2 regions of the Micromonospora sp. NPDC047620 genome follow, and region 2 is predicted to be linked to the other one. Evidence: riboswitches for the same ligand, from Rfam matches in the RefSeq annotation. Region 2 holds a riboswitch; the other holds the start of a gene.
What was found. A riboswitch is a leader RNA that binds a small molecule or an ion and turns the genes downstream of it on or off. The one in region 2 is predicted to bind thiamine pyrophosphate.
Positions count from the first base shown of each region.

Region 1: linked by a shared signal. The riboswitch ahead of ACGF5C_RS25410 (ECF transporter S component) and the one ahead of thiE (thiamine phosphate synthase) in region 2 are both predicted to bind thiamine pyrophosphate.

Region 1 is NZ_JBIDDG010000024.1:16,210-19,606, forward strand. Features, by position in the region: gene ACGF5C_RS25400 (TIGR03943 family putative permease subunit) at 1-421, opposite strand, end outside; gene ACGF5C_RS25405 (permease) at 418-1,419, opposite strand; TPP riboswitch at 1,619-1,724, shown strand; gene ACGF5C_RS25410 (ECF transporter S component) at 1,797-2,387, shown strand; gene ACGF5C_RS25415 (ABC transporter ATP-binding protein) at 2,498-3,397, shown strand, end outside.
Region 2 is NZ_JBIDDG010000002.1:270,004-273,400, forward strand. Features, by position in the region: gene thiO (glycine oxidase ThiO) at 1-979, opposite strand, end outside; gene thiE (thiamine phosphate synthase) at 973-1,599, opposite strand; TPP riboswitch at 1,594-1,702, opposite strand; gene ACGF5C_RS03560 (aldo/keto reductase) at 2,229-3,191, opposite strand; gene ACGF5C_RS03565 (ATP-binding cassette domain-containing protein) at 3,225-3,397, opposite strand, start outside.

The DNA of each region.
Region 1 (3,397 bases), on a different contig from region 2:
CCTGCCCGGCCGCGTACGAGCCGAGGGCGGGCGGGGCGACCAGGAGCAGACCCAGCGCCGGCAGGATCAGCAGCCAGCCGATCCGCGGCTCGTGGTGGCCGTGCCCGTGGTCGGCGGCGTCGTCCCGGCCGGCGCGCTCGTGCTCGCCGTCGGCGGGGTCGTGGTCCCCGTCGGTGGTCGGGGGCGCAGGGGCGCGGTCGTGCTTGCCGTCGGCGGTCGGGGGCACGGCGTCGCGCCGGAGGGCGGGACGCAGCTCGTACCAGAGGGTCATGACCGCGGCGACGACCAGCAGCAGGCCCGCGGCGACCAGGAAGGGGCGCAGCCCCTCCTTGACGTAGCGCAGGTAGAGGTCGGTGAGGCTGGCCCGGACCACGGCGCCCCCGAGCAGCAGCAGGACGACGGCCTGCGCCTGCCGGTTCACCGCAGCACCGCCCCGGTCGCGGCGGCGACCGCGACGGCCACCGCGAAGGTGGCCGGGGCGAACCGCAGCGCGAACCGGCGGCCGAAGACGCCGGTCTGCATCGCGATGAGCTTGAGGTCGACCATCGGCCCCACCACCAGGAAGACCAGTCGGGCGGTCAGCGAGAACTGCGACAGCGAGGCGGCCACGAAGGCGTCGGCCTCCGAGCAGAGGGAGAGCAGCACCGCGAGCACGGCCAGCGCGAGCACCGAGAGCACCGGGTCCTCGGCGAGCGTCTGCAACCAGCGCTCGGGCACGACGACGTTGATGGTGGCGGCGGCCGCCGCGCCGACCACCAGGAACCCGCCGGCGTGGGTGACGTCGTGCCGGACCGCCGCCCAGAACGCCCGCCCGCGCGGGCCGTCGTCCAGCTCCGGCCGGCGCGGCAGCCGGATCCAGTCGGCCCGGCCGAGGCGCAGCCACAGCCACCCCATCACCATCGCGACGACCAGGCTCGCGACGCCGCGGCCGAGGACCATCTCCGGGGCGTCGGGGAAGGCCACCGCGGTGGCGGTGAGCACGATCGGGTTGATGGCCGGGGCGGCGAGCAGGAAGGCCAGCGCGGCGGCCGGGGTGACCCCGCGCCGGATCAGCGACCCGGCGATCGGCACGGACCCGCACTCGCAGCCGGGCAGCACCACGCCGGCCGCGCTCGCCACGGGCACCGCGAGCGCGGGGTGCCGGGGCAGCGCCCGGGCCCAGAACGACCGGGGCACGAAGACCGCGATCACGGCGGAGAGGAGCACCCCGAAGACCAGGAACGGCACCGCCTGCACCATGACCGAGACGAAGACGGTGGTCCAGGTCTGCAGCCGGGGCGCGGACAGGGCCCCGGCGAGCGGCTCACGGAAGACGACCAGCAGGACCAGCAGGCCCGCGAGCACCTCGACCGACCCGACCCGCCAGGCGCTCCCGCCGCCGCCCGCCGGCTCGTGCGGGGGTACGCCCGGCGCGGCCACACCGACCGCCCCCGGGGCGCGCCCGTCCGGCACGGAGCGGTCAACCTCGGATGTCACGTGGTTTCCTCCGCCGATTCCGCCAGTGGCCGCCTGAGAGTACCGGCCGGAACCGACGGGATCGAGCGAACGCGCTCATGACCTGCGGAAAGATCACTTTGCCCGATGATCTTCAAAGGTGTTAGCGTCGGCGCGACAACTTCACATCCGACAGGGGAGCGCACAGCGCTGAGAGTGCGGGCACCGCCCGCAGACCCTCGAACCTGATCTGGGTAATGCCAGCGCAGGGAGTTCGGTCGACCTCCAGCCGCGCCGCCGTCCGGGCACACCGGGCGCGGCGTGCGTCTTCTCCTGGTTCGCGTTCAGGACTGGGAGCAATCATGCGAGACAACACGACCACCCGGTGGCGCACACTCGACGTCGTCATCGCCGCGGTGATCGCGGTGGCGTTCGGCGTCATCTTCTGGGCCTGGGGCCTGCTGTGGCGGGCCGTCGACCCGGCGTTCGCGTTCTTCCCGGCCGGCCAGGCGATCATGTACGGCGTCTGGCTGGTCCCGGCCGTGCTCGGCGGCCTGGTGATCCGCAAGCCCGGCGCGGCGCTCTTCTGCGAGGCGGTGGCGGCGACGGTCTCCGCGCTGCTCGGCTCGGAGTGGGGCGGCATCACCATCGTCCAGGGCCTCATCCAGGGGCTCGGCGCCGAGGTGGCCTTCGCCGCGTTCCGGTACCGCTCGTTCCGGCTGCCCACCGCGCTGCTCGCCGGTGCGCTGACCGGCCTCGGCGCGGCGCTGTTCGACTTCTTCGTCTGGAACGTCGACTACGCGCTCGGCAGCTACCGGGTCCCGTACGCCCTGCTCACCGTCGTCAGCGCCGCCGCCGTCGCCGGCGCCGGCGGCTGGGCCCTCACCCGCGCCCTGGCGGGCACCGGCGTCCTGGACCGCTTCCCCGCCGGCCGCGAACGCGCCGCCATCTGACCCGCACCACCGGAATCGGGGTTGATCATGAGGTGGACGGCGACGTGGATCTCCGTGGGTGCCGCCAACCTCATGATCGACGCCTGCGCGCGGGCCGGAAGGGGGACGGCGTGGGGGCGGTGACACTGCGGGGGTTCGGGTGGCGGCACGCCGGGCGTCGGGCGTGGGCCGTGCGCGGGGTGGACCTGCGCGTCGAGGCCGGCGAGCGGGTGCTGCTGCTCGGGCCGTCGGGCGCCGGCAAGAGCACCCTGCTCGCCGCGCTGGCCGGGTTGCTGCCCGAGGACTCGGGCGAACAGGAGGGCACCGTCGAGATCGACGGGCTCGACCCCCGCAAGGGCCGGGAACGGGTCGGCATCGTCTTCCAGGACCCGGAAACCCAGCTCGTGATGGCCCGCAGCGGCGACGACGTGGCGTTCGGGCTGGAGAACCGGGGGGTCCCCGCCGAGGAGATCTGGCCCCGCGTCGACGAGGCGCTGGCCCGGGTCGGCTTCCCGTACCACCGGGACCGGCCCACCGCGGCCCTCTCCGGCGGCGAGCAGCAACGCCTCGCCCTGGCCGGGGTGCTGGCCCTGCGGCCCGGGCTGTTGCTGCTCGACGAACCGACCGCCAACCTGGACCCGACCGGCGCGGCGCTGATCCGCGCGGCGGTGGCCGGCGCGCTGGACGCCGACACCACGCTGATCCTGGTCGAGCACCGGGTCGCCGAGGCGCTGCCGCTGGTCGACCGGGTGGTCGTGCTCGAACCGGCCGGCGGCGTCCGCGCGGACGGCACGCCTGAGGCCGTCTTCGGCGCCCACGGCGACGCGCTCGCCGCCGCGGGCGTCTGGGTGCCCGGCCGGCCCGTGCCGCCCCGCCACGCCACCGCGCCGGCCGGCGACCTGCTGCTCACCGCCGACCGGCTCGGCCTGCCGCCCCGGCTGGCCGCCGTCGACCTGGCGGTACGCGCCGGCGAGGCGCTCGCCGTGCTCGGCCCGAACGGGGCCGGGAAGTCGACCCTCGCGCTGCTGCTC
Region 2 (3,397 bases):
TGAGCACGATGCCGTGCCGGTGGTGCCCGGTCGCGACGAGCACGCCCGGCCGGCCGGGCAGCGGGCCGAGGATCGGGGCGTTGTCCGGGGTGCCGGGGCGCAGGCCGGCGAGGGTCTCGACGAGGTCGTACTCGGCCAGCTCCGGCAGCAGGTCGACGGCGGCGCGGAGCAGGCGCAGCACCGCCCCGGCGGAGACGTCGGTGTCGGCGCGCTCCTCGACGGTCGCGCCCACCACCACCTCCCCGCTGTCGCGGGGCACGAGATAGACGTGCTCGCCGTCGGCGTACCCCCGGATGACGTGCCGGAAGCCCGGCGCGCCGCCGCCGGGCGCGCGGAGCCGCAGCACCTGGCCCTTCACCGGCCGCACCGGCAGCCCGGTCAGGGCCGCCGCCCCGCAGCCGGCCGCCACCACCGTGACGCGCGCGTCCACGTCGGACAGCCGGCGCACGGCGGCGGGCACCAGCGTGGCACCGGCCCGTTCGGCGGCCGCGCGCAGCGCCGGCACCAGCCGGCGCGGGTCGACCTGGTGGTCGGTGGCGGCGAGCGCGCCGCCGCGCACCCGGGGCGCCAACGCCGGCTCGCGGTCCCGCAGCGCCGAGGGGCGCAGCGGCGTCACCGGCAGTCCGAGGCCCTGCTGGTACGCCCACAGCCGCCGCGCCTCGGCCAGGTCGTCGGCGGTGAGCCCGACCATCAGCGTGCCCTCGGTGCGGTAGCCGACGTCCGCGCCGGTGGCGGCGGTCAGCTCGGCGGCGAAGGCCGGCCAGCGGGCGGCGGAGGCGGTCAGCAGCCCGGTCAGCTCGTGCTCGCCGAAGTACGCCTCGGCGACCGGGGCGAGCATCCCGGCGGCGACGTGCGACGCGCCGGAGCCCGGGGCGGGATCGTGGACGACGACGCGGAGCCCGCGCGCCGCGCAGCGCCACGCGATGCCCAACCCGACCGGTCCCGCCCCCACCACGGCGACGTCCGGCCGGCTCAGCACCCCAGCGCTCCCAGCAGCTCCGCCGTCGCCCGGGCCGGATCGGCCGCCCCGGACAGGGCCCCCACCACCGCCACCCCGTACGCCCCGGCGGCCAGCAGCGCGGGCGCGTTCGCGGCGGTCACCCCGCCGATCGCGACCACCGGCACGTCCACGGCGGCGGTGACGGCGCGCACCCCGGCCGGACCGATCGGTGCCGGCAGGCCACTCTTGGTGCTCGTGGCGTGGCAGGGGCCCACGCCCAGGTAGCTGGCCCCGGCGGCGACCGCCTCGGCGGCCGTCCCCGGCTCGCGGGCGGTGGCCCCGAGCACGGCGGTCGCGCCGAGCACCCGGCGGGCCGCCCCGACCGGCAGGTCCGCCGCGCCGACGTGCCCGCCGGCGGCGCCCACCGCCAGCGCCACGTGCAGCCGGTCGTTGACGAGACAGGAGACGTCGTACGGCGCGCAGAGCGCGACCACCCGGCGGGCCAGGTCGTACGCCTCCCGGTCGGTGGCGTCGTCGGTGACGCGGACCTGCACGACCAGCTCGGCGCGGGCCACCGGAAGGGCGGCCCGCAGCACAGCCAGCGGATCCCGCCCGGGTCGGGTGTCGGTGATCAGATGCAGTCGCCCCAGGGACGGCACGGCAACACTCCTCCCTGCGCCGGCATTACCCGGATCAGGTTCGACGGTCGGGGGCTCTCAGCCCCCCTCTCAGCCCGGTGCACCGGGCTCCCGTGGGTCACTTGCGCGTGTCACCGTACGACGGATCGCCGGATCCGCCAAGGGCGGGACGCGGATTTCACACCGACCGTCCGAAGCCGACGACCGGGGCGACGCGTGACCGACCCGTCACGCGATGCTGTCCGGATGCCCTCCCCCGCCCGGGTCCCGCCCCGGCTCGCCTTCCTGCCGTTCCGCGGCAGCGCCGCGATCGCGCAGGGGCTGCTGACCCGCGCCATGCTGCGCGGTCCGACCTGGCAACGCCTGCTTCCCGACGTGTACGTGCACCGGGACGCCCTGCGCGCAGCCGACCATCGGCTCTGGTGCGCCGCCCGGCAGGCCCATGGGACAGCCGCCCGTCCCGGCCGGCCGGGACGGGCGCGCGGGAAGGGTGACGGGAGCGGGTGGAACACCAGGGCTGCCTCCCGGTGTCGGAGACGTGCGTGGTGTTCCACCCGTGGCGACCCGGGCCTGGGCGGGCGCGCGGGGACGGGTGGACGTCGACACCGCCCCGGCACCGTTACGGGGTGCCGGGGCGGTGTCGACGTGGCTCAGAGGATGGCGCGGAGGGCGTCGAGGTCCTCGTCGGTGGGCTGCCAGGCGCCCGCCTCCGCGTTGGAGCGCACCTGCTCGGGCGTGGTGGCGCCGGCGATCACCGAGGTCACCGCCGGCAGGGCGGCCAGCCCGCCGATGGCCACCTGGAGCATCGACAGCCCCCGCTCGTTCGCGTACGCCTCGATCGCCTCGATCGTGTCCCAGTCGGCGGCGGCGAGGCGCTGGGCGTACCGGCCGCCTCCGGCGAGGCGGCTGCCGGCGGGCGGGGCCTGGTCGCGCTTGTACTTGCCGGTCAGCAGGCCGTTGGCCAGCGGGAAGAACGGCAGCAGCCCGAGGCCGAACCGCTCGCAGGCCGGCACCACCTCGGCCTCGGCGGAGCGTTCCAGCAGGCTGTAGTGGTTCTGCGCGCTGATGAACCGGGACCGGCCGTTGGACGACGCCACCCAGTCCGCGTCGGCGATCTGCCACCCGGCGAAGTTGGAGTTGCCCAGGTAGCGGACCTTGCCGGCGCGGACCAGGTCGTCCAGCGCGGCGAGGGTCTCGTCGATCGGGGTGCCCGGGTCGGGCTCGTGCATCTGGTACAGGTCGATGTGGTCGGTGCCGAGCCGGCGCAGTGATGCCTCCACGGCGCGGGCGATGTAGCGCCGCGCGCCCCGTGCGCCGAAGTCGGGGCCGTTGAGGCCGTGCATGTCCATGCCGAACTTGGTGGCCACCACCACGTCGTCGCGGCGGCCCTTGAGCGCCTGGCCCAGCAGTTCCTCGGAGCCGCCCTGCGGCTCGCCGTAGATGTCGGCGGTGTCGAAGAAATTGATCCCGGCGTCCAGCGCGGCGTCGACCACCGCCCGGGTCCCGTCGAGGTCGAGCTTGCGGCCGAAGTTGTTGCAGCCGATGCCGACGACGGACACCACGAGCCCGGAGTCGCCCAACCGGCGGTAGGTCATCTCAGTCACGAGATCCACCCTATGCCGGCCGGCCCGACGCCCGGGTTCGCCTCAGCCAACGTCCCAGACCGGCTCGGGGGTCTCCACCACCTCGTTGTCACCGCGGAAGAGGACGAACCGGTCGAACGAGCGGGTGAACCAGCGGTCGTGGGTCACCGCGACCACGGTTCCCTCGAACGCCGTCAGCCCGGCCTCCAGCGCCTCCGCCGACGCCAGGTCGAGGT